3 regions of the Spongiibacter sp. C9W genome follow, and region 2 is predicted to be linked to each of the others. Evidence: riboswitches for the same ligand, from Rfam matches in the RefSeq annotation. Region 2 holds a riboswitch; each other region holds the start of a gene.

Region 1 (6,851 bases), 210 kb from region 2:
GGCATTGAGCCCGTCGCGCTCGAAGCTGGCTTCAACACCGCGAAAATCAAAGCGGGTATCCAACTGGCGGTTGGCCTGATCAAGGGCATTGGTAAAGGTGTGCAAATCCACTTCAGACACGATATCAAACGACGGCATTCAGGTTCTTCCTATACAAATGAACGGGCACAAGTGTAACAAGGGCTGACGCGCGCAAACAGCACCGTTGCTCCGCACCGCGGCCATCACGTAAGCTGCCACCATGACCTCACACCGCTCACATTGGCACATACTTGGCGCAGGCGCGATAGGCAGCCTGTGGGCCAGCTACGCCGTTAAACATGGCCTACCAACCACATTGCTGCTACGCAGCGACGAACGACTTTCGCAGTTTAAAATGGCAGGGGGAATTCTCGCGACTCTGGCAGGGAGCGCTGAACTGCTGCCATTGGCGGCAGAATCATGCGAACAAAACGGTCCGCCGATAGCGCGTTTACTCCTTACCACCAAAGCACCAGACAGTTTGTCAGCCGTTGCGTCTATCAGCCCTCGCTTGGCCTCGGGTGCCTGCGTGGTGTTGCTTCAAAATGGCCTGGGCGTGCGCGAAGAATTGCTCAAACTTCGGCCCGACCTGCAGTGCTATCACGCCGTCACCACGGAAGGAGCGTTTCGCCCCGCTCCGTTTCAGGTCGTGCACGCGGGTCGCGGTCGCACGCTGCTTGGCAGCGGCTCAAATGATAAAGCCCTGGCGAGGGAACTCAGCGTCGGGCCGCTCGTTGTTACCCCCGACCCGAACATCGAGCAAGCCCTGTGGCGCAAGCTCATTATCAACTGCGCCATCAACCCCTTAACGGCGCTGTATCGCTGCCGCAACGGCGAGCTGTTGGACAATCCTCAGGCGCTTCAGCAACTGCACGGCGTCATCGACGAGGCGCTCTGCCTGGCGCCGCATTTGCAACTCGGCGATGTCTTTGACGGCCTGCGGGAGCAAGTCTTGGACGTCGTCGCAAATACCGCCCTCAACCGCTCCTCGATGTTACAAGACATCGAGTCCGGTCGCCGCAGTGAGATCGACTACATCACGGGCTACCTCTGTCGCATGGCAGAACAAAAGGGCCTGCCTACTCCCGTGAATCTCAGCCTATTGCGCGGGATCAAAGCACTTTCCGTCGAGTAGTTTTATAGCAAGAAAGGTCATTCTATCCTCCAGCGCTCACTGCACACTTCATCGAAAAGACTGCGACTCGGGAAAAGCTAATCGATACCACCAAAACGCATGAAACGGCGAGGCAAAACCTACCAACAACAAAACCGCCATTAGAAGATAACGAGCGAGCTCAAAGTGAATTGGCGAAAGAAACTACTACTAGTCTGCTGATAAATTGCGTGATAGCTTAGCCCGAGCGCGATCAGCAGGATTAGCTGTAAGGCGCGCAGAATCAAAACATATCCAAGGATGGGATGTAGCAATGAAAAAACTCAAAGGAATTGTCTCGCTTTGCATGGCAAGTGCTATGCTCGTTGCGTGTAATAGCAGCGACGATAAAAATACCGAAAAAAATGAGCCGCTAGTAATAGCACCTTCTCTCGGAATAATGAACGGTGTCAACGTCAGTGTATATCGCCGAGATGGGACAACAATCATCACATCTGGCACCCTTGATGAGTCAGGCCAAATAACGCTCTCTATTCCCGCAAGCCTTAATAGCAAAGCAAAAATTGTGGTTGTAGAGGGCAATGTAGATGCAACATATTTTGACGAGGCTCTGGCAACGACCGTGCCATTTCCAGCAGGGCAAAAAATGCACGCACTTGTCCCAGCTGGGTTAAGCAAGACAACCGTAACGCCGCTTACCGAAATTGCCTTCAGACTAGCAGAAGTCCATCAACTGCTGCCATTAGCGCCGTCAGTAGCAAAACAGCTAAACGATATCGTTAAAAACAGCCTAGCCCCCCAACTTGAGGGTATTCTCTCATTGCCCGAACTAGCGGGCTCAGCGTCAGCAAATAGCTTTAATGATGATAACGCAGGCCGATATGCGCTGATACTCGCCGCGTTAGCAGAGCTGGCAAATAGCTCGGGGGCACCGGCTCTCGACGCTTTGAATGCATTAGCGAAAGACGCCGCCGACGGCATAATTGATGCGGCGAACAATGGCATTGCAATTAACGCTCCATACGTAAACTTTTTGAATGAAATGAGCTCAGCACTTGATACCGCCGCGCAAAAATGGGGCTACTCAGGTGACGCACAAGTACTAGCGCCTGCCAGCACCACACTTGATGCTTCCAATATTGGAAATAATGGTGGCAATGGCGGGAACGACGGAAACGACGGAAACGACGGGAACGACGGGAACGACGGGAACGACGGGAACGACGGGAACGACGGGAACGACGGGAACGACGGGAACGACGGGAACGACGGGAACGACGGGAACGACGGGAACGACGGGAACGACGGGAACGACGGGAACGACGGGAACGACGGTAGCAGCGGTAGTGCATTAGCCTGCTTTGACGCATCTCTGCAAGCAGTTGGCACTACAGTGAAACAGGTGATCTTGTCGAGCTCGCCTGAAGGCGATATCCGAACGACTGCCGATACTGAGCTTCTCAAAAACACCACCTACAATGGTAATAATGCTGTTGAAGCCAAGTCAGACGTTGTAGCGGACGCCAGTCAAGACTTTGCCGACTCTGAATCGACAACTTACACCTACACAAAGCTTGCCGATGGCAATAAAACTCTTCGCACATTTGGAACAATCACTGAAACTAACGTCCCTGGGTTTGGAAAGACCACTGTCACCACTGTAATAGAGCCCTACATGGAAAAACGCTTCGATCTTACGGTTAATCAAAGTTATACCCAGACTTACACCGTTAACGTTGAGTCAGATATTCCTGGTGCACCCTCAACATCCACAGAAGTTACTGATAAAACGACCTACCTCGGACGGGAAACTATCACTGTACCCGCTGGAACCTTTCACGCCTGCAAAATGCGTACAACAAGCAGTGGCGACGAAACCACTACTTGGTTCGCGCCAGGGAACGGGATAATGGTCAAACAAACTTCCGGGGACCAAGAAGACGTTCTTGAAAGCGCTTCAATTAATGGCAATCCGATATAAAGCTTAAGGCTCTTTGGGGCACCCCAGATCACCGCATGCCCCAAACGCACCTCGTGGACGACCCCGTCGTCCACACCCTTCCATTCATTAAACGAACTATCTGCTGAGTGCAAACGGTTAGCTTATGCAACACCAAATTGGTATGAAGGCTTAAGGCACCTAAACATCTCATACAAACTTTGGCACAGAACAAGCTGCACCGATGTGTACAATTTGACAACGCCTTCGCGCCCGAATAGAGTTGCGCCGCCTGTGTTAGGTGCCCAAAGACATTAGTTTGAGGGTTAAACGGGAAGTTCGGTGAGTCGACCACTCGACAAGACCGACGCTGCCCCCGCAACGGTAATCACCTTTGGTGAGAGCCCGGAACCGGCCTAATCAGTTATCACCCGATGTAGCGGAGGGCTTCATCAGCGGTCATATACTTGTATATCACCACTATCCCTCCCTCATTGCTTCCTATTTTTAGCTTTGAGGTAAGTCATGAAAAACCGTCCACTTGTTGTGAACACTGCTCTGCTTGCAGCCTTATCCAGCCCGCTGTTTACCAGCGCCGGTGAAATAGAAACTACCGTCGTTACCGCCACACGCACTGAGCAAAGCATTGCCGAAGTACTGGCGCCCGTCACGGTATTCGAGCGTGCCGATATCGAACGTATCGCACCCCTAGACCTGCAGGAATTGCTGTCTCGCGCTGCTGGCATTAGCTTCGTGCGCAACGGTGGCCGCGGCGCCGCCACCAGCTTGTTTGTTCGCGGCAACCAAAGCAACCATACGCTGCTGTTGGTTGACGGCGTGCGGGTAGGCTCAGCAACACTGGGCAGCCCCTCGCTCACTAACTTGCCCCCGGAGCTGATCGAGCGCGTAGAAATTGTTCGCGGGCCTCGCTCAGCCTTGTATGGTTCCGAGGCGATTGGCGGTGTCATTAACATCATCACCAAGAAGTACCACGACACCGATGGCGTGAAACCCTTTGTACAACTTAGCGCGGGCACCCAGGGCACTGTTAAAACGGTTGCTGCTGTGAACGGCGGAAACGCCGACACTCAGTTCAGCCTAAGCGGCTTGTACGAGGAGACCGACGGCGTCGACAACACCACAAGCAAGGCGCTGCGCCACGGCGATGACGACGGTTTTGAGCAGCAGGCTATCAATTTCAGCGTGTCACATCGCTTTAACGCACGCGCCAACGTTCACGCGCTGTACCAGCACAGCGATAGCGAGAGCGAATACGACACCAACTGCTACGCACCGTTTCCCAATAACTTTGGCTGCGAGCCCTACACAGACAGCACGGTTACCGTCGCGGGTTTGCGCGGTGAATTTCAGCTAAGCGACAACTGGGCACTGAAGCTCACCGCGGGCCAATCTACCGATGAAAGCCAAACGCGCTATCGCTATCGCGACCCCGCGTTGGTTGCCGCGAATCTTCGCGGCGATGTATTCGAAACCACTCGCAAGCAATTCACCGCCCAGAATGACTGGCAGCTCGGTAAACACCACGTACTCACCCTGGGTGGCGAGCATATTAATGACGAGGTCGATAGCACGCTGAGCTACGGCAAAGACGAACGCGAGAACAATGCAGGCTTTGCGCAATGGCAAGCCGACTATGGCCGCATCGACTACGCACTGGGCTGGCGCCATGACAGCAACGAGCAATTTGGCTCCAGCGACACCCGCAACGCCGCCGCCGGATTGGACTTACCCATGGGCATGAAATTGATCGCCTCCTACGGCGAGGGCTTCAACGCCCCCACTTTTAACGACCTCTACTACCCCGGCTACGGCAACCCCAACCTCGAGCCTGAAAGCTCAAAAAACCGGGAGCTGGAGTTGCGCGGCAAACACGCCTGGGGGCAGTGGAGCGTTAACTATTTCATCAACGACGTGGATAAGCTCATCCAATACAACCCCGCCACCTTCGGGCCGGACCAAATTGAATCAGCGCGCATCGAGGGCCTGGAGCTAAGCTTGGCAACCGTAGTAAGACAGTGGCATATCGAAGCCAATGCAACGCTCCTGGATACCGAAGACAAAAATTCAGGCAAGGAATTGCGCCGCCGCGCCGACAGCCAGGTTAACATCGATGTTGACCGCCAATGGCAGCAATGGGGAGTCAATGCCAGTGTTCGCTTGACCAGTGACCGCTACGAAAACACCAGCAATACCGACGAATTGCCGGGCTACGGCCTGGTCGATGCCGGTGTTTCCTACCAGATCAATGACAGCCTCAAGTTGCAACTGCTGGTAAAGAACCTGTTTGACAAAGACTACGTTAGCGCCAGACACTTCAGCCTCGGCAACTATGAGTCAATTGGGCGTGAAGCGCTGCTAAGCGTGACCTACGCCCCCTAAGGCGAAAGCTTAGACAGCGATGGAGCTCCGTCACAATGAATGAAGAAGAAAAGCGCCACCAACAGCGCATGCAGAAGAAGAAGGCACTGATCGACGCCAAGGTCGCGAAAGCTACCGAAGAGCGCGGCGTGCTTATCGTCTTAAGCGGGCCGGGCAAGGGGAAATCCAGCTCGGGTTTTGGCACGGTGATTCGCTGTATTGGTCACGGCTACAAGGCCGCGGTGGTGCAGTTCATCAAGGGGACCTGGGACTGCGGTGAGAGAAACTTCTTGCAACAGCGCTGTCCCGAGGTACCTTTCATTGTGATGGGCTCCGGTTTTACCTGGGAAACACAAAGCCGGGAACGCGATCGCGAAGCCGCTCAGCAAGCCTGGCAGCAAACGAAAACACTGTTGAACGATGCCTCATTACACTTAGTGCTGCTCGACGAACTGACCTACATATTGAAGTACGGATACATCGACGCCGAAGAAGTCTACGAAGCGCTGCGCAACCGCCCTCGGGAGCAGAGCGTGATTATTACTGGCCGTGGTGCGCCGCCAGCCCTCAAAGAACTGGCCGACACCGTATCGATGATCGATGATAAAAAACACGCCTTTCGCGCGGGCATTAAGGCGAGAAAAGGCGTGGAGTATTGATGCGCCGCCTGCTTGTCGTACTCAGCCTACTGCTCGCGCATATAGCCAGTGCCAGCAGCGAGCGCTGCGTTGACGATGACCGCAACGTAAAGGTTTGCCTGGATGCTCCGGCTGCGCGCATTATCGCCCTGTCACCCGGTGCGACGGAGCTGCTCTATGCCGCAGGCGCGGGCGATAAATTAATCGCTGCCGTCAGCTTTAGTGACTACCCTGATGAAGCGAAAGCCCTGCCGAGAGTGGGCAGCTACAACCGTTTTGACCTCGAAGCGATTCTCAGCTTAAAACCGGACCTGCTAATCGGCTGGCACAGTGGCAACCCGACAGAGCAACTGGCGCAACTCGAAGCACTGGAGCTTAAGGTGTATTACAGCGAGCTGCGCGGCTTTGACGATGTTAGTCGCACCCTACGCCGTTTTGGCGAGCTGGCCGGCAGCGAGCCCTCAGCAAATGCCGCCGCCGAGCATTTTGACCAAGGCATATCCGCCTTACGCAAGCAGTACCAGAACGCTGAGAGCGTTCGCGTTTTTCAGCAAATTTGGGTTAACCCCTTAATGACGGTTAACGACCAACACCTCATTAGCGAAGCGACACGCCTGTGCGGCGGCATAAACGTCTTTGGCAACCTGCCGCGCTTGGCTGCTCGCATCGACCACGAGGCCGTATTAGCCGCCAACCCCGAAGCCATTATCGCCGGCGGCATGGGAGAAGAAAATCGCAGCTGGCTGGACGACTGGCGCCC
Region 2 (6,851 bases):
TGTGGAACCACGTTGCCTGTGGGTCGTCAAAACGCAGCCGCATCACCGGCAGTGGACGATAGCGCTGGTGATGGCTGTAGTAGTACACATCGTGCCCGGCCAGCACCTCAACCCAGTAGCCGTGGTCGGGCAGCAGCTGCGCTGCGGCATCGGCGATCTTCGCCGCCATCACCGGCTCACGCTGCCAGGACAGCGGCCGCAATAAGTCTGTATGGCGAGGGGAGCGCGAGCCAAGCAGGTAATATTCGCCGCCCAATCGTCGCCAATGTAATTCTCGGTATTCCCCGCTACGGAGAACCTGTTGAAGCGTGGGCAGTGACGCCACCTCGTCCGCGATTTCCCCTCCGCCGTAATAGCGCTGCGCCTGCCGTGAGTAGGGCTCACCTGACGAAAAAATTCCCCACGGGCTCATCGACATCAAACCGCTAAACATATAGGTGGCGAAGAATAATACGCAGATCAGCCCCATTACGTGGTGCCATTTCATCACCCCACGATAGGGGCTATAACGACGCCCCTTGTAGGGCTTGCGCAAACGCAGACGCCAAATGCCAACAACGGCCCCACTGGCAATAGACAGCAACCCCAATAGCGATAAAGCAATTACCAACTGCGCCCACAGTTCTGAGTGGCGACGCAGCGCCGCCGGATAGAGCCAATGCAGGTTGGCCCCCAGCCAATTCCAGCTGCGTTCAAAGCGCGTGGTATCTCGCAGCACCTGGCCCGTTTGCGACGACACATAAAGCTGAAGCCCATCCTCGGTGCCAAGGTCCACCCGAAAGAGCGGGCGATGCTCGCGCAAGCTCGACGATAAGCTCCACTGGTCGTAGTCGATACTCGCCACCGATACCACCCCAGCGTCACCGGCCGCCAGGCGACCACTGCGCCGGGCAAAGGCCTGCGCAAACCCGACGGCCTCCTCCGCAGAAATTGCGGCGACGGGCTCGGCCGTATCAGCGTAATACCGCTCTGTTCGGCCATCGCTGAAACCAACAACATAGGCAGCGCGATCGCCAATGGCGCGCAGGCTGAGCTGAGTAACGCCCGCCTCGCTCAACAACTGCCGCGGGGAAACGGCAACGGCAGAGGCCCGCAGCGGCGGCAAGCCCGCCAGTCGTTCCTCCTCGCTCAAGCCTGGATAGGGCACATACATCAGCACAATGCCGCTGATAAACCACATGGCAAACAGCACGCACATAGCCACACCCAGCCAGCGATGCCCCAGATATAAATACCGCTTTAGTTTCATCTCGCCGCGCCTCAGAAGCGATAATTCAAACTGAGGTCGGCAGCGCGCCCATCTGCCAGGATCCATTGATCACCATAGGGTGCCAACACATAGTCGCGGGTGTCCGACAGGTTTTTACCGCGCAAACTTATTTGCAGGGCATCACTGACCTGCCAGTGAAGGGCCGCGTCGACAACGCGGTAGGACGGCAATACCGAGGTGTTACTGTCATTAGCATAGCGCTCACCCACATAGCGCAGGCCCGCACCCAGCTGCCAGTGAGGATGCCACTGCCAACGCAGCCACAGGTTGGCGGTTTTCTCGGCGACATTGCGCGGGGTGTTCCCGGAAAGATCATCGCTGCCTTTCACGAACTCCTCGTAACGCGCCCGCGCCAATGCCAGATTAAAATCAAGGCTGACCGACTCGCTTACCTGTGTATACACCTCCCACTCGATACCTCGGGAAGATTGCTCACCAATTTGCCGCTGCACACCGCCGGGGTCAGCGCTCAACAGGTCGCGTTTGACGATATCGTATACCGCTAAACTGGTTTGCAAACGCCCCTGCCAGTACTGCTGTTTTATGCCGAGCTCTACTTGCTCACCCCTGGCCAGCTCTACGTCATCGTTCACCGATGTCAGTACCGATCCAATGGGGTCGAGTGCACGGCTGTATTGCGCATAGACAGAGGTTTCCTCTGACGGCTGGTAAACCGCACCAACACGCCAACTGCCGCCACTGGGCGACGAGGTACTGCGCGACGCGCTCTGGCCGTTGCGCTCGATCTCAAGTCGGTCGTAGCGCAAGCCCAACACGGCACTCCACTGTGGCGTGATTTGCAGATGATCGTCGAGAAACAAGGCGACTTGCTGTGTCTCACTGCTGAAGTCATCGCTGGTGGCACTCTGCACACCGTCGCGCCAACGGCCCGGCGCAGGCTGCTCCAGGTCGACGCTACTGCTGCCTTGGTAAGGGGAGTTGTTGCGGTGGCTGAAGTCGATATCGTTCACTTCCAGACCGATGTTGAATCGGTTGTCACGCCCCAGTAGGGGTTGCGCTAAGGTGACATCCGCGCGATAGCCCAACTGCTCCTGGTCGTGCAGTATTTCCAGATAGAAACTCCGGTCCACCTCACCAGAGGCCGAGTTGTAGGCGTAACTCTCAACATTGCGCCAGTGGCGATCGGCACGCATGTAGTAGAGTTCACTGCGGAGTACCGCCGCCTCGCTGATCTGCCAAGTGGCAGAGAGCCGCGGCCACAAATCCTGATAAGACACGAAGGCATCGCTAACATTGTAATTATTGCGGCGTGTCGACGGATGCACCCGACCATCGACCAGTGGCGTTCCCCAGTACGGCGCGGCATCAGTGTCGGCAATATCGACGGCAAGCTGCCACGACAACTGCGCCGTCTGCTGAAACAAGACACCAACCGCCAGCGCCTGTCGATGCTCATCGGCGCGGTCCACGTAACCATCGCTGCGGTGATCCACCGCATCAATGCGGTAGGCGAGCTGGTCGGATACCGCATCCCCCAGGCCCAGCGCAAAACGTCGCAAACCAAAACTGCCTGCACTGATATCAAGCTCATTCGGCGCCTTCTCGAAGGACGGCTTTTTCGGCACGTAATTCACCGTGGCGCCAATGGCGCCCACACCATTGATCACCGAACCAGGGCCACGCAGCACCTCAATGCGCGCCATTGTCCAAGTGTCGGCAGGGAAGCTGACCGTGCCACTGCCCACATACAAGCGCTTGCCATCATAGGTGCTAACCACCGAACTGTGCCCGGCAAACCCGCGAACGGACGTGGCACTGCCGCCATTTCCCGGCGAGGCATTGGCGGCGAAGCCCGCCGCCCGCGTTAGCGCAGACAAGCCCGAGAAGTCGCCCTTTTCAGCAATGTCTTCTCCGGTGATGACCGCCACGCTGGCGGGAGTTTCCATAACGGTTAAGCCCAGCCGAGACCCGGCCCGGTGTTGCTCATACAACGATAAGCCCGCCGACGTGTCGGCTTCGGCGGTCACCGCCATTTCTTCAAGTTGAAGATGCTCCGCAAAATTTGGCGCGCACCACACCAGCCCGCTGCACAGCAGCAAACATCGCGTATTGTTCATTGTGAAACCTCAAACGTAAGTTAAAAAACGCATGAGGGAGGGGACGAGGGAATTCGACAGCGAGCCGCAAGGGCCAGAAGAAGTCCAACGCATGAAGCCCTCCGCTTCATTGCTGTTAACGTCTAAAGGCCGGTATCGGGCTCTCATCGAAATGATCACCGTTGCGGGGGCAGCGTTGGATTCACCTTGGCGGTTTACCAAACTTCCCGTTTAACCTGCCAGACCGATTGCTCGTGTCGACAGGCACCTTCAGAACGCGGGGGAGCATACCACAGCTCGCCCGCTGCACAAGTTTGTCAGGCCAATAAGGCAAGAATCAGAAATAGCGCTGTGCCGGACAAGCTCAGCTGTATGGTGCGTGTTTTCAGCCCTTTTGAGGCAAAGCCCAAATACAAACCACTGAGCATAATCACGACCAGCGCCATCGAGAACGCAATTTCAAACTGCTTATACAACGTGGGGCCGTGCCCCTTGTGCAGCTCGATTAAAGCGGCAATCAAATCGGGCTTGGCAGCGACAATATGCAGGCCATCGTCGCGCTGTATCAGCTGGTAGAACTGACGGTTGGTCGGGCGAGTATCCAGGTTTTCGCCGCGGTGCTTCAAATACTGGAAGTTACTATTCAGGCCCTGCTCTTGGAGTAAGTCGCGCACCTGTTGCTCGAGGTCGGGGCTTTGGGTATCGATCTTTACCGGCACAACAGCTACGGTCTCTTTTTCGACACTGCCCTTTACACCCAACAGGTAGAGCCCACCTGAGAGCGCCATGATCACCACCATCGGCGCAAAGAACGCGGCTAAATACAGGTGAATATTGATAACTAGCTTTCTGGACATTACTGCACTCCCTTACAACCAAAAATGGCATGCCAGAATAGCATGCCATTGATGTCGGAGTTTGACGCAGCTCTATGACAGGCGCATTAAAATGCGTATTGCCAGCCCGCGGTTAGCGTCGAGTCCAGTTCCATTTGCGGACCGTCCAAGTGCTGGTAAACCGGCTCGCCATATTCCAGCGCCAGCCGGTGCCCCTTCGCAGCCCCTTTCAGGAACAGGTAATTGAGGCCCAATGAGAGCTCGCTGCGCTCGCCGCCCTGCGCATCGGGGTCCGCCGTTGGCACCATCATCGGATTCAGATCGTCTCGCGCACCGTCGATATTTCCCCAGGCGCTGTGAGTTACGCGCAGCGAAGCGCTCAACGCCGGAGAGAAGCTGTGCGCCAACCACGCACTTACTTGGGCGCGATTGCCAAGACGGTAGTCGTTGTCGTTGTAGTCACTGCGAATGGTCAACGCCAGCTGGGCGCCCCAGCTCAGTGACGCCTCCTGACCACTGTAGGTCACACCCGGCAGCAGGTCGACGCTGCCACTACCCAGTTGCATGCGGTAGGGCAGCTTGGCATTTTTCATTGCTGGCGTGTCATCGCGCTCGTCAATGCTACCAGTTGGCAAGCTAAGCCCGAGGTTGGCGTGCACTCGATGGGCATTATCGGCAGAGGTATACAGTGTGACCAGCGCCGAGGCCTTCACGTCGCCCCAACCACTGCTCTCTGTCGTAAAGCTACCACCCATGCGCGTTTGGTGATCCATTTCGTTACTCAGGTAGGGCAGCATAAACATCAGCGTAACGTCATCGCTGGGTGCATACATGGCACCAAACATATGCATTTCCATATCCATGCTTAGCGGCGCAACCATATAGGGGCCGGGGTTCATCATCGTGCCGGTAATCTCTCGGGCAGAGAGCGAGTCACCACCGCCGAGATTGCCTTCCATCTCCATCGCCATATAGCGGTAGGAGAACATCCACTCACCCGCTTTGTGAGTGTGGTCGCCCATTACCCCAATGGGGCCGTGGGCGGCCGCGCCCATCGACGCCACCTGCACAATGTCGTCGTGCGCAAATACAGGGGTTGAGCTTAAAACCGCAGCCGACAGCAGCGCCGTGCAAAGAGTAGAGCGGGACATAGAAATTGCCTGTTGTTATGACTAAGCCTAAAGTGGGCTACATGGTAGCAAAATCGCCGCCACCCTCTCTGCGACAAAATGTCGCAGTCATTCGCCTACATGGCGACAAGCGCTATACTCGCCTCTTTATCTGGAGCGGCCTGTGAATTCAGACATCGCCAATATGCGCCGACTCTGCGCGATTCGTAGCGTTGTTATCGCCGGGCAATTCGGTGCCTTGCAGTTCGCCAAATACCAGCTGGGCTGGCTCCTCCCCTACGTAACACTCGAGCTGCTGCTTGGCGTCATCGCTATTTTTGCCGCCTTTTGCTGGTGGCGCAGCTATCAGCGCTGGCCCGTTACCGACTTAGAATTTTTCGTTCAGCTGTGCATTGATGTCGCCGGCTTTACCGCCGTTCTGTACCTCTCCGGTGGCAGTAGCAACCCCTTTATCTCTTACCTGTTAGTGCCCCTGTGCATATCAGCCACAACACTGCCGCTGCGCTACACCTGGGGCCTGGTGATCGTATCGCTGCTGGCATATGGGCTACTGCTGTTTTACTTCATCCCGCTGGCGCCCCTTTCGCCCCACGCTCAGCATATGCACAACGCCCCGGCCATCAATATGCATATGGTCGGCATGTGGATGAACTTCGTGGTCAGCGCCCTGCTTATCAGCTACTTCGTATCCGCCATGGCGTCCAGCCTGCGCCAAAAAGAAAACGAGCTCGCCCAGGTGCGTGAACGCCAGCTACAAGACGAACAACTGCTCGCCGTCGCCACACTCGCGGCCGGTACGGCGCACGAACTCGGCACGCCGCTAGCCACAATTAAGGTAATTAGCGAAGACTTGCTGGACGAAATAGACGACAACTATGCCGACGATGTGGAGGCACTTAGCGAGCAAGTCGACCACTGCAAACAGATTCTCGATAAGTTGGTGAGCACCGCTCGCGACCTGAGTACCCAGCAAGCAGAAGCCACAGCAGTGGTTAGCTATATCGACGGCGTTATCGACCGCTGGCAGCTTATGCGCCCCGCCTGCGCTGTCGCCGTGTCCATTGCCGACGACTGCAAGAGCCTGTCCATCAACTTGGACGGCACCGTCTCGCAGAGTATTCTCAACCTGTTAAACAATGCCGCCGACGCCAGCCCCGACGATGTTGCGCTGGCGGTTCATCGCGACGACATTCATTTATACATAACGATTTGTGACCGCGGCCCAGGCCTGCCGGGCGCGGAGGGGCGTATTCACCGCGCCTATGTCAGCACCAAAGGAAAGGGCCTCGGGCTGGGCCTATTGCTCAGCCACGCCACGGCCGAACGCTACGGCGGCCAGCTACAGTGGCAGCGCCGCCCGGAAGGCGGCAGTCGCCTGGAGCTAAGCCTGCCGCTGGCCGCGATTACTCAGCGAAGCTATTGAGGGGATACGCCATGACCGCTAAACGCTTTTTAGTCATTGATGATGACGACGCCTTTTGCACCGCCTTGCAACGTTCGCTAACGCGCAAGGGCTATGAGGTAAAGCTGGCGAATAATCTCGATGAGGCCCGCGAAT
Region 3 (6,851 bases), 1.3 Mb from region 2:
TGCCTTTACCGGGGGCAACAAAGCGCCCATTCAAGCCATTGAGTAGCGCGGTCATCTCGGCTTTGGGAGAACGCGTCAGGTCTCGCCGCCACACCGCTTTTTCAGCCTTAGTCGCGCCGCTGTCGGCCATCGAAGCCAACATGGTATCAACGCCGGTCGTGCTCCAATCGCGACCCAATACATGCAGGCCCAGCGGCATAAAGTCTTCCTGAACATGGGTCAGGTAGTGGCCGACTTCGTGGAGAAAGAGCTCTTCATCAATCTCTTCAAAACCGATACCTCGCACTTTTAGCTCTTCGTCCATAGACGCTTCCAGCTCATCGCGCAGACCATATTCATCGATTTTCGCCCTGAGCTGCGCCAGCGCGCCGCTGCGGATGAACGGGTCACTCGCGGCCTCGGCGCTCTCCACTAACTGCCGCACTTCCAATAGCTCATCGTAAAGCTCAGTAACTGCCAGAGGCGGTGTTAAGTGATCCACCATCACCGCTAAGCCACGGCGTTTGGCTTGAATCCCTTCGCCAACACCATCGACGATGTAGGGATACACCCCCGGCAAATCACCCGCGATAATGCTCGGGTAGTCGTCTTCCCCCAGGCCCACACCCCGGCGCGGCAAAAACTCGTAGGTGGAATGACGACCCACATGCACCAGCGCATCGGCGCCAAAGTCATCCTGCAAGTAGCGATAGAACGCTAGGTACTGATGCGGCGGCGGAAAACTCAAATTGGCGTGCAACAGCTCTTCGTTCAGTTCCCAGCCCCGCGGTGGCTGCGGGCCGACGAAGACATTGCCAAAGCGAACGCCAGGCACCAGCAAACGCTCGTCCCAGACCATCACCTTACCGGGAGCGTCGCCCCAGCCGCGAATGCCTTCAATGCCCAGCGCAACCAGCGCTGCCACCCGCGCCTCGGCGGCCCGCCATGACGCCTGGCCACCACTGGCCACAGCATCAATTTGCGCCTGGTATTCGCTCTCTAGCTGCTCCAATAAATCCAGTGCCCGATTGCGGCTTTTTTGACGCACACCATCGAGGGCGTGGTGAAGATTCGTGACGGTATTGTGCATACTCTCGGTGAGTAGCGTTAAACGTTTCTGGCGCAGGCGAAAATCCTGAAGTGCGCTGAGCCGCTCAAGCTGACTCACCATACGCTGGTGTAACTCTCCCAGCGGGCCAGCCACCATTTCCTGCTGTACGACCTTGGGCAGCGTGGCAAACCACTTCCGGTAATCGTCTGCACTCAGGCTGGCGACCTTGCCAGACATCTCCGCCAATGCCTGGCGATCTTCAGGTAAATTCACGCCCCGTTCCTGCAGCAAACTCAGCAAGGCCTCGGTATTCTCCGGAAGCTTTCCGGTGTGATAGCCCGCAGACTGCAATGCCTGCAGCATTTCCAGCAAACTGTCGGGCACATTGAGATTATCTGCGCCGATATTGTGGCGACCGGGAGGGTGGTTGTAGTAGACAATGGCGATCCGTTTATCGACGTTGCGCTTGTTTTGCAGCGCCAACCAACGCTCTACCCGCCGCAGTTGCCGGGCCAACTCAGCGCCCACCACTTTGCTGCGACGCAGCTTGGCACCGGTGGCCGGGTCGATACCGGAGTCTGACGCCAGCGAGAGAATTTGCGCCTGTCCAATGCCCTGTAGTTCAGGCATGGCCAACCGGTAGTGCACTGAATCTGCGGGCAAACCCTGAGCGGAAAGCTGCCAGTCACTATAGCCCCAGTCCAGCACCCGCAGGCCTTTCAACACAGGCAGGTTAAGCGCTTGCAGTGCATCGAGAACCGCTTGGCGACCTTCACCGCCGCCGACGACAAAGTCCTGCAGAGAAATAATGACCGAGGGCGTCGCCGCACGCTTACCGGCCATTAGCGTTGCGATGGTATCTACAGCGTCGACGCTGGGCTCACCCCATGCCGCCAATAACGAGACGCACTGCCACTGCTGGTTTGCGCAAATAGCGCGATGCAACGCCCATTCACCGTTGAGGTCGCCGGTGTTGTGGTCGAGCACCCAAACAATGGGTTTATCGGCAGACAGTGATTTATCCAGCTCGTCACTCGTCAGCCAACGCTCCCCTTGTTTACCGTGTAAGGCCAAACGCAGCGGCGCCTGTTCGCGCAGTGGTGCGGCATCCCCATCATTCAGCAGCGCAATCAACGACTCGGCATTCACCGCCGAGCGGTGAATCCAATACGCCCGCGCCTGCAACCACGCGCTGTACTCAGGAAATTTTTGCTGACTGGCCGCCAGTGACTCAGCATCCAGCGCCAGGCCCTCGCTGCCCACAAACTGCTGACTAACGGCGCTGGAAAACGGCTGCCCATTGGCATCGCGCTGCAGCGCCATAAGCCGGTTGTCACTGTGCAATACAAAGCGGCGTTGACCGCGCGGATACGCCATTGCCAGCAGGCGTTCGACGGATTCGCCGAACACCCCGGCGAGAAGTAAGGAATGATGACTCAGCAGCAGCTGTTGTAAATCTGCGTCGTTCAGGCGCTCTACTTGGCTAACGGTGCGAATCGCTATATCCGCCTGCGGCTTCTTATCAAGATAGCGGTGAGCGCCCGCCACCAGCACCGAGGAAGAGCGGTCGGAGACGATCACCAGGCTCGCCTGCGCCGCCGAGCACAACACACTCGCTGTCAGTGCGAGAAGGAATACCAGTAACGCCTTAGTCCGGTGCCACTTATTAAAATGCTGATTCACCCGAAGTCCCTTCCTGTACGGCAGCCAAAGTAAGGCTGTGATACCGCGTGCAAATGGACATCTCGACAACTGGCATAACCAGCTATTGCGCTCGCATGCCCACCCGCATGTGATTGATAAAACGCGGTTGTCGAAAAGGGAGGAATTTAGAAGGGAAAACTGACCCTGCTACGTCGCCCACCGCAACTACGCACTGTGTTCAGGCCGGTCTCCGGGCTTACAGAAGTGGATCTCTCCAAATGTTTGACGCCTTCCCGTCGTGAGACAGTGGCCGTGCCAAACTACTTCTGATTACCGTTGCGGGGGCAGCACAGGGCTAGCATGCATGGCCAGAATCAGCACAGTATGCGCACCTGTTTCCCGTTTAACCCAAGTAAAACAACAATTGGGCACCTGGAACAGGGAGCGATCATACCGACTTAATTAACTCGGTCAAGACAAAGGCGCGGGCACTAAGTACCGGGTAGCAGACGCCAGGCGATATTTAATCGCGCGAAATTTGTGTGGGTCAGCCAATGGCTTGCGAGATCAATACTCTGAGTTTTTCCTCGTAGCCGCTGCGCAGTTCGCGATACATTTCCTCACCAAACATCTGGCTCAATGTCGGCTCGGAAACCAAAAAGTAATTCATCGCCCCGAGCAGCTGATACACGGTAATTAAGGCCTGAGCATCGGACGAAAAGGTGGACGGCGAGGCCTGCTTGGCCAACGCGATAAGCGACTCCAAAAATGGCCGCAAGTACCAGACATTGGCAGAGGTTGCGCGGTGTTTGTTGTCCAGGAGTTCGCGCATTAGCAGCTGCGTTTTGTGGGTCTGCCCTTCCAGCAGGCGGTAAAAGCGTATCAGCGTGTCTTCCAAGGCACTGCTACCCTCGCCGCTTGTGGCATCGCGCGCTGCCTCTAGTTCTGCCATCAACTGGTCAGAAATTCCTTTAAGCACTTCGCCATATAGCTTTTCCTTGCTGCCAAAGTGGTGAAGCAGGGCCTGCTTGGTATAGGGCAACTCGTCGGCAATGGCCGCAATGCTGGTGCCATAGAAACCGCGCTCGGCAAACAGACGTGTTGCCACCGACAAAAATTGCTGTCGCGTATCCGCTGCCTCACTCGTCACCATGCGCTCCTACTGTTTTTTTCAAACGGGCTGTTTGCCACACTTTATTGCCGCTTGACAGCTTACCATGTGGTAAGCATGGTTTCACTTACCACATGGTAAGTCGCGTAAATCGCAAGGGGTCGCAGCGTGAAACACACAACTGAAATCCATCGCATTAACGAGTTGCTGAAACTCAATGAAGAAAAGTCTGCCTTTCTTGACGCCAGCGTTAGCCATAACCCTGTTGAGCACTACTATTCGGCGTCGATTTTCGAGCGGGAACAGGCCGCCATTTTCCGGCAACTACCCCAGCCTCTGGTGCACAGCAGCGAGTTGAAAGAACCCGGCGCCTTTCTGCGCCGCACACTGGCCGGCTTACCTCTGCTGATCACCCGCGATGCCGATGGCCACGTGCATGTTTTCTTAAATGTTTGCCGCCACCGGGGCACGCGATTGGTAGATGAACAATCTGGCTGCAAACACCGCTTCACCTGCCCCTACCACGCCTGGACCTGGGACAACCGCGGCGAGCTCATTGGCGTACCCCATCAAAAGCTGGGCTTCCCCGATCTGGACCGCGCCCAACACGGCTTAAAACGACTTGGTTGCAGCGAGTTTGGTGGTTGGCTGTGGGTAAATCCGGCCGGCGAAGAAGCGCCGGATATCCCCGCCTTTTTGCAGGACTACGCCCCGGACTTTTCATGGTTTGGCGGCGAGTCACTGCAGCTTCTTCATGTAGAGGAGCAAACCCGTGAGGTGAATTGGAAGTTGTTGGTGGAGGGCGGCATAGAAGCCTATCACTTCCGCGTGGCCCACCGAAACACCATCGCGCCTTACTTCTTTGACAACTTATCGAGCTACGAAAGCAGCGGGCCGCACCTGCGCTCCATACTTGCCAAGCGCTCAATGGCCGACTTGCGCACGCAAGCTGAAGCTGACTGGCAGCTGCGCGACCATGCTCAGGTGGTCTACACCTTGTTCCCAACCACCCAGCTCCTGGTGCAGCCTGACCATATTGGATGGGTGCACTTTGAGCCACTCAGCGCGTCGTCTACGCGCATGCGGCTGTGTACACTGGTGCCGGCAAACCGCGTCGAAACGGACAAAGACCTAGCGCACTGGGCGAAAAATCATGCGATAACCGTGAAAACGCTCAGCGAGGATTTTGAAATTGGCGAGAGCATACAACAGGGGCTGCGCTCAGGCGCAAACGAAGCACTAAACTTCGGTCGGTTTGAAGGGGCACTGGCGGTATTCAACCAGCAAATCAATGATCGACTCTCGCCAGAATAGCGATAACACAGGGTTGCGATAAGAACGCAGTCCTTGCTGCCAAGGTGAGGTGAGCGCGCTCGCTCACCGCTTGTTCCGTTTGCCCAACCGTATCATTGATAGGCTCGCTTACCTCTTACCGGATAGTTGTTGTCCGGGTCTCGTATCCAGCGCAAACCGGAAACCAAGGTGCTTATCTCTGGGCGAACGAAGGGGTTATTTGAGATATCCACCACATGTAGCTGGCCCTCAGCATTGATAACGAATATACCGGGCTCCGCAAAGGGATGGTCGGTTTCCTGCGCTGATCGCGGGTCAGAAATATACAGGCCCAGGGCCTGCATTTGCTCGACAGACAAGCCAGTGTACAGGGGGAAGTTAACCTTGAGTTCGGCTTTGTGCGCTGCCAGCTGCTCAGGGCTATCGGCGGACACCGCGGCAATATCTACCCCACTATTTCTGAGCGTCTCTCTGACCTCCTCCAGACTGTTCAAGTACCGCGTACACAGAGGGCAATGCTTGCCGCGATAGACGACAATCATCATCCAGTCACACCCATTCTGTGGCGCAGTAATATCGCGAGTCGTTTGATCTTCGGCGGTAACGTGTATGCTCGGAAAAGGCATACCCGCTTCTAGTTTAGGCGTTGTCATAATGGCATCTCCCAGGTAAAACCATTAAAGGTGAGTGGCGAGGTGGCGTTGAAAACGCGTAAAGTCACTGTCGATATCAGGCGCCTTCATCACATCGTGCGCAGAGAAAGTAGGCAGCGGCGTCGCGGCAAAAAACTTCATATTTAAATGAACTGGTGCGAGTAAATCATCGACACTCATGCCGCTAAAAAATGGCTCAGCGGGATCGTCAAAGGCCTCCTTTGGGGCATTGAACGTCACCGACAACATGTAGCGTGTGTTCGCCAACACTCCCCCAGTGCCATAGTTGCGCTTGGGCTCAGCGGCGCTGCGGCCGTCCCCTTCGCACAGTCGCCCATCCATGCCTGCGGTATACACCTCGTCCATGTACTTTTTGAAAGACCAGGGTACCCCCATCCAGTTCGCGGGGAATTGCATCAGCACAACATCTGCCCACTGATGGTTAGCCACCTCCTCATCAACATTGTAGCCATCGGCAACAACCGTCTGGCGCACGGCGTCGCCGCACTCGCCAAAGTAGGCTGCAGCGGCGGCAACGAAGGCTGCGTTTAACTCGCCCTTTGCGAAGTCATAGGGCTGATGCCCATTGATAATCAGAATATTACTCATGAAACCCTCCAGTCAGGTCAGGACTTGATTAAGCCAAGCAATGAGAGGACGATATCGGCAGTGGTTACCAAAAACAACCAGTTACCTTTTAGTTACCTTTGAATCAGCCCAACGGGTACAGTTGGGCGAAGAACGGGGAAAGCACACAATGAAAGCACGGGTGAACGTTGACGAACGAGGCCGCCGAACCGCCAGTGATGCCTGCCTGGAGCCCTGCTCGATTGAGCGCGGCATGAGGGTGATTGGTGGAAAATGGACTGGCTCAATTATTTACCACCTAAAAGACGGCCCAGTACGGTTTAATGACCTGGTACGAATGCTCGGCGGGGCAAGTAAGAAGATGATAGATCAACGCCTGAAAGAGCTTGAAGCGCGCAATATGGTGACGCGTACCGTGATCAGCGAGCGCCCGATCGCCGTCAATTATGCGCTGACAGACTTCGGCCGCAGTGCGCTGAAAATTTTGGACGATCTGCGCATATGGTCGGAGTCCAACAATATTACTTAACCA

What was found. Region 2 has a riboswitch for cobalamin ahead of AC2Q8J_RS13125 (TonB-dependent receptor). Riboswitches for the same ligand answer to the same signal wherever they lie in the genome.
Region 1: it holds a riboswitch for cobalamin, as region 2 does, so the genes downstream of both, AC2Q8J_RS14165 (TonB-dependent receptor domain-containing protein) here and AC2Q8J_RS13125 (TonB-dependent receptor) in region 2, are expected to answer to the same signal.
Region 3: it holds a riboswitch for cobalamin, as region 2 does, so the genes downstream of both, AC2Q8J_RS06840 (cobaltochelatase subunit CobN) here and AC2Q8J_RS13125 (TonB-dependent receptor) in region 2, are expected to answer to the same signal.

What each region holds. Positions count from the first base shown of each region.
Region 1 is NZ_CM170672.1:2,974,177-2,981,027, reverse strand. It holds gene AC2Q8J_RS14180 (YajQ family cyclic di-GMP-binding protein) at 1-138, opposite strand, end outside; gene AC2Q8J_RS14175 (2-dehydropantoate 2-reductase) at 242-1,156, shown strand; gene AC2Q8J_RS14170 (DUF3108 domain-containing protein) at 1,449-3,116, shown strand; cobalamin riboswitch at 3,357-3,508, shown strand; gene AC2Q8J_RS14165 (TonB-dependent receptor domain-containing protein) at 3,600-5,474, shown strand; gene cobO (cob(I)yrinic acid a,c-diamide adenosyltransferase) at 5,510-6,112, shown strand; gene AC2Q8J_RS14155 (cobalamin-binding protein) at 6,112-6,851, shown strand, end outside.
Region 2 is NZ_CM170672.1:2,764,484-2,771,334, reverse strand. It holds gene AC2Q8J_RS13130 (PepSY domain-containing protein) at 1-1,249, opposite strand, end outside; gene AC2Q8J_RS13125 (TonB-dependent receptor) at 1,261-3,348, opposite strand; cobalamin riboswitch at 3,459-3,614, opposite strand; gene AC2Q8J_RS13120 (hypothetical protein) at 3,645-4,184, opposite strand; gene AC2Q8J_RS13115 (transporter) at 4,271-5,314, opposite strand; gene AC2Q8J_RS13110 (ATP-binding protein) at 5,457-6,716, shown strand; gene AC2Q8J_RS13105 (response regulator transcription factor) at 6,728-6,851, shown strand, end outside.
Region 3 is NZ_CM170672.1:1,435,905-1,442,755, forward strand. It holds gene AC2Q8J_RS06840 (cobaltochelatase subunit CobN) at 1-2,713, opposite strand, end outside; cobalamin riboswitch at 2,898-3,125, opposite strand; gene AC2Q8J_RS06845 (TetR/AcrR family transcriptional regulator) at 3,222-3,827, opposite strand; gene AC2Q8J_RS06850 (aromatic ring-hydroxylating oxygenase subunit alpha) at 3,954-5,099, shown strand; gene AC2Q8J_RS06855 (redoxin domain-containing protein) at 5,192-5,731, opposite strand; gene AC2Q8J_RS06860 (NAD(P)H-dependent oxidoreductase) at 5,756-6,340, opposite strand; gene AC2Q8J_RS06865 (winged helix-turn-helix transcriptional regulator) at 6,489-6,848, shown strand.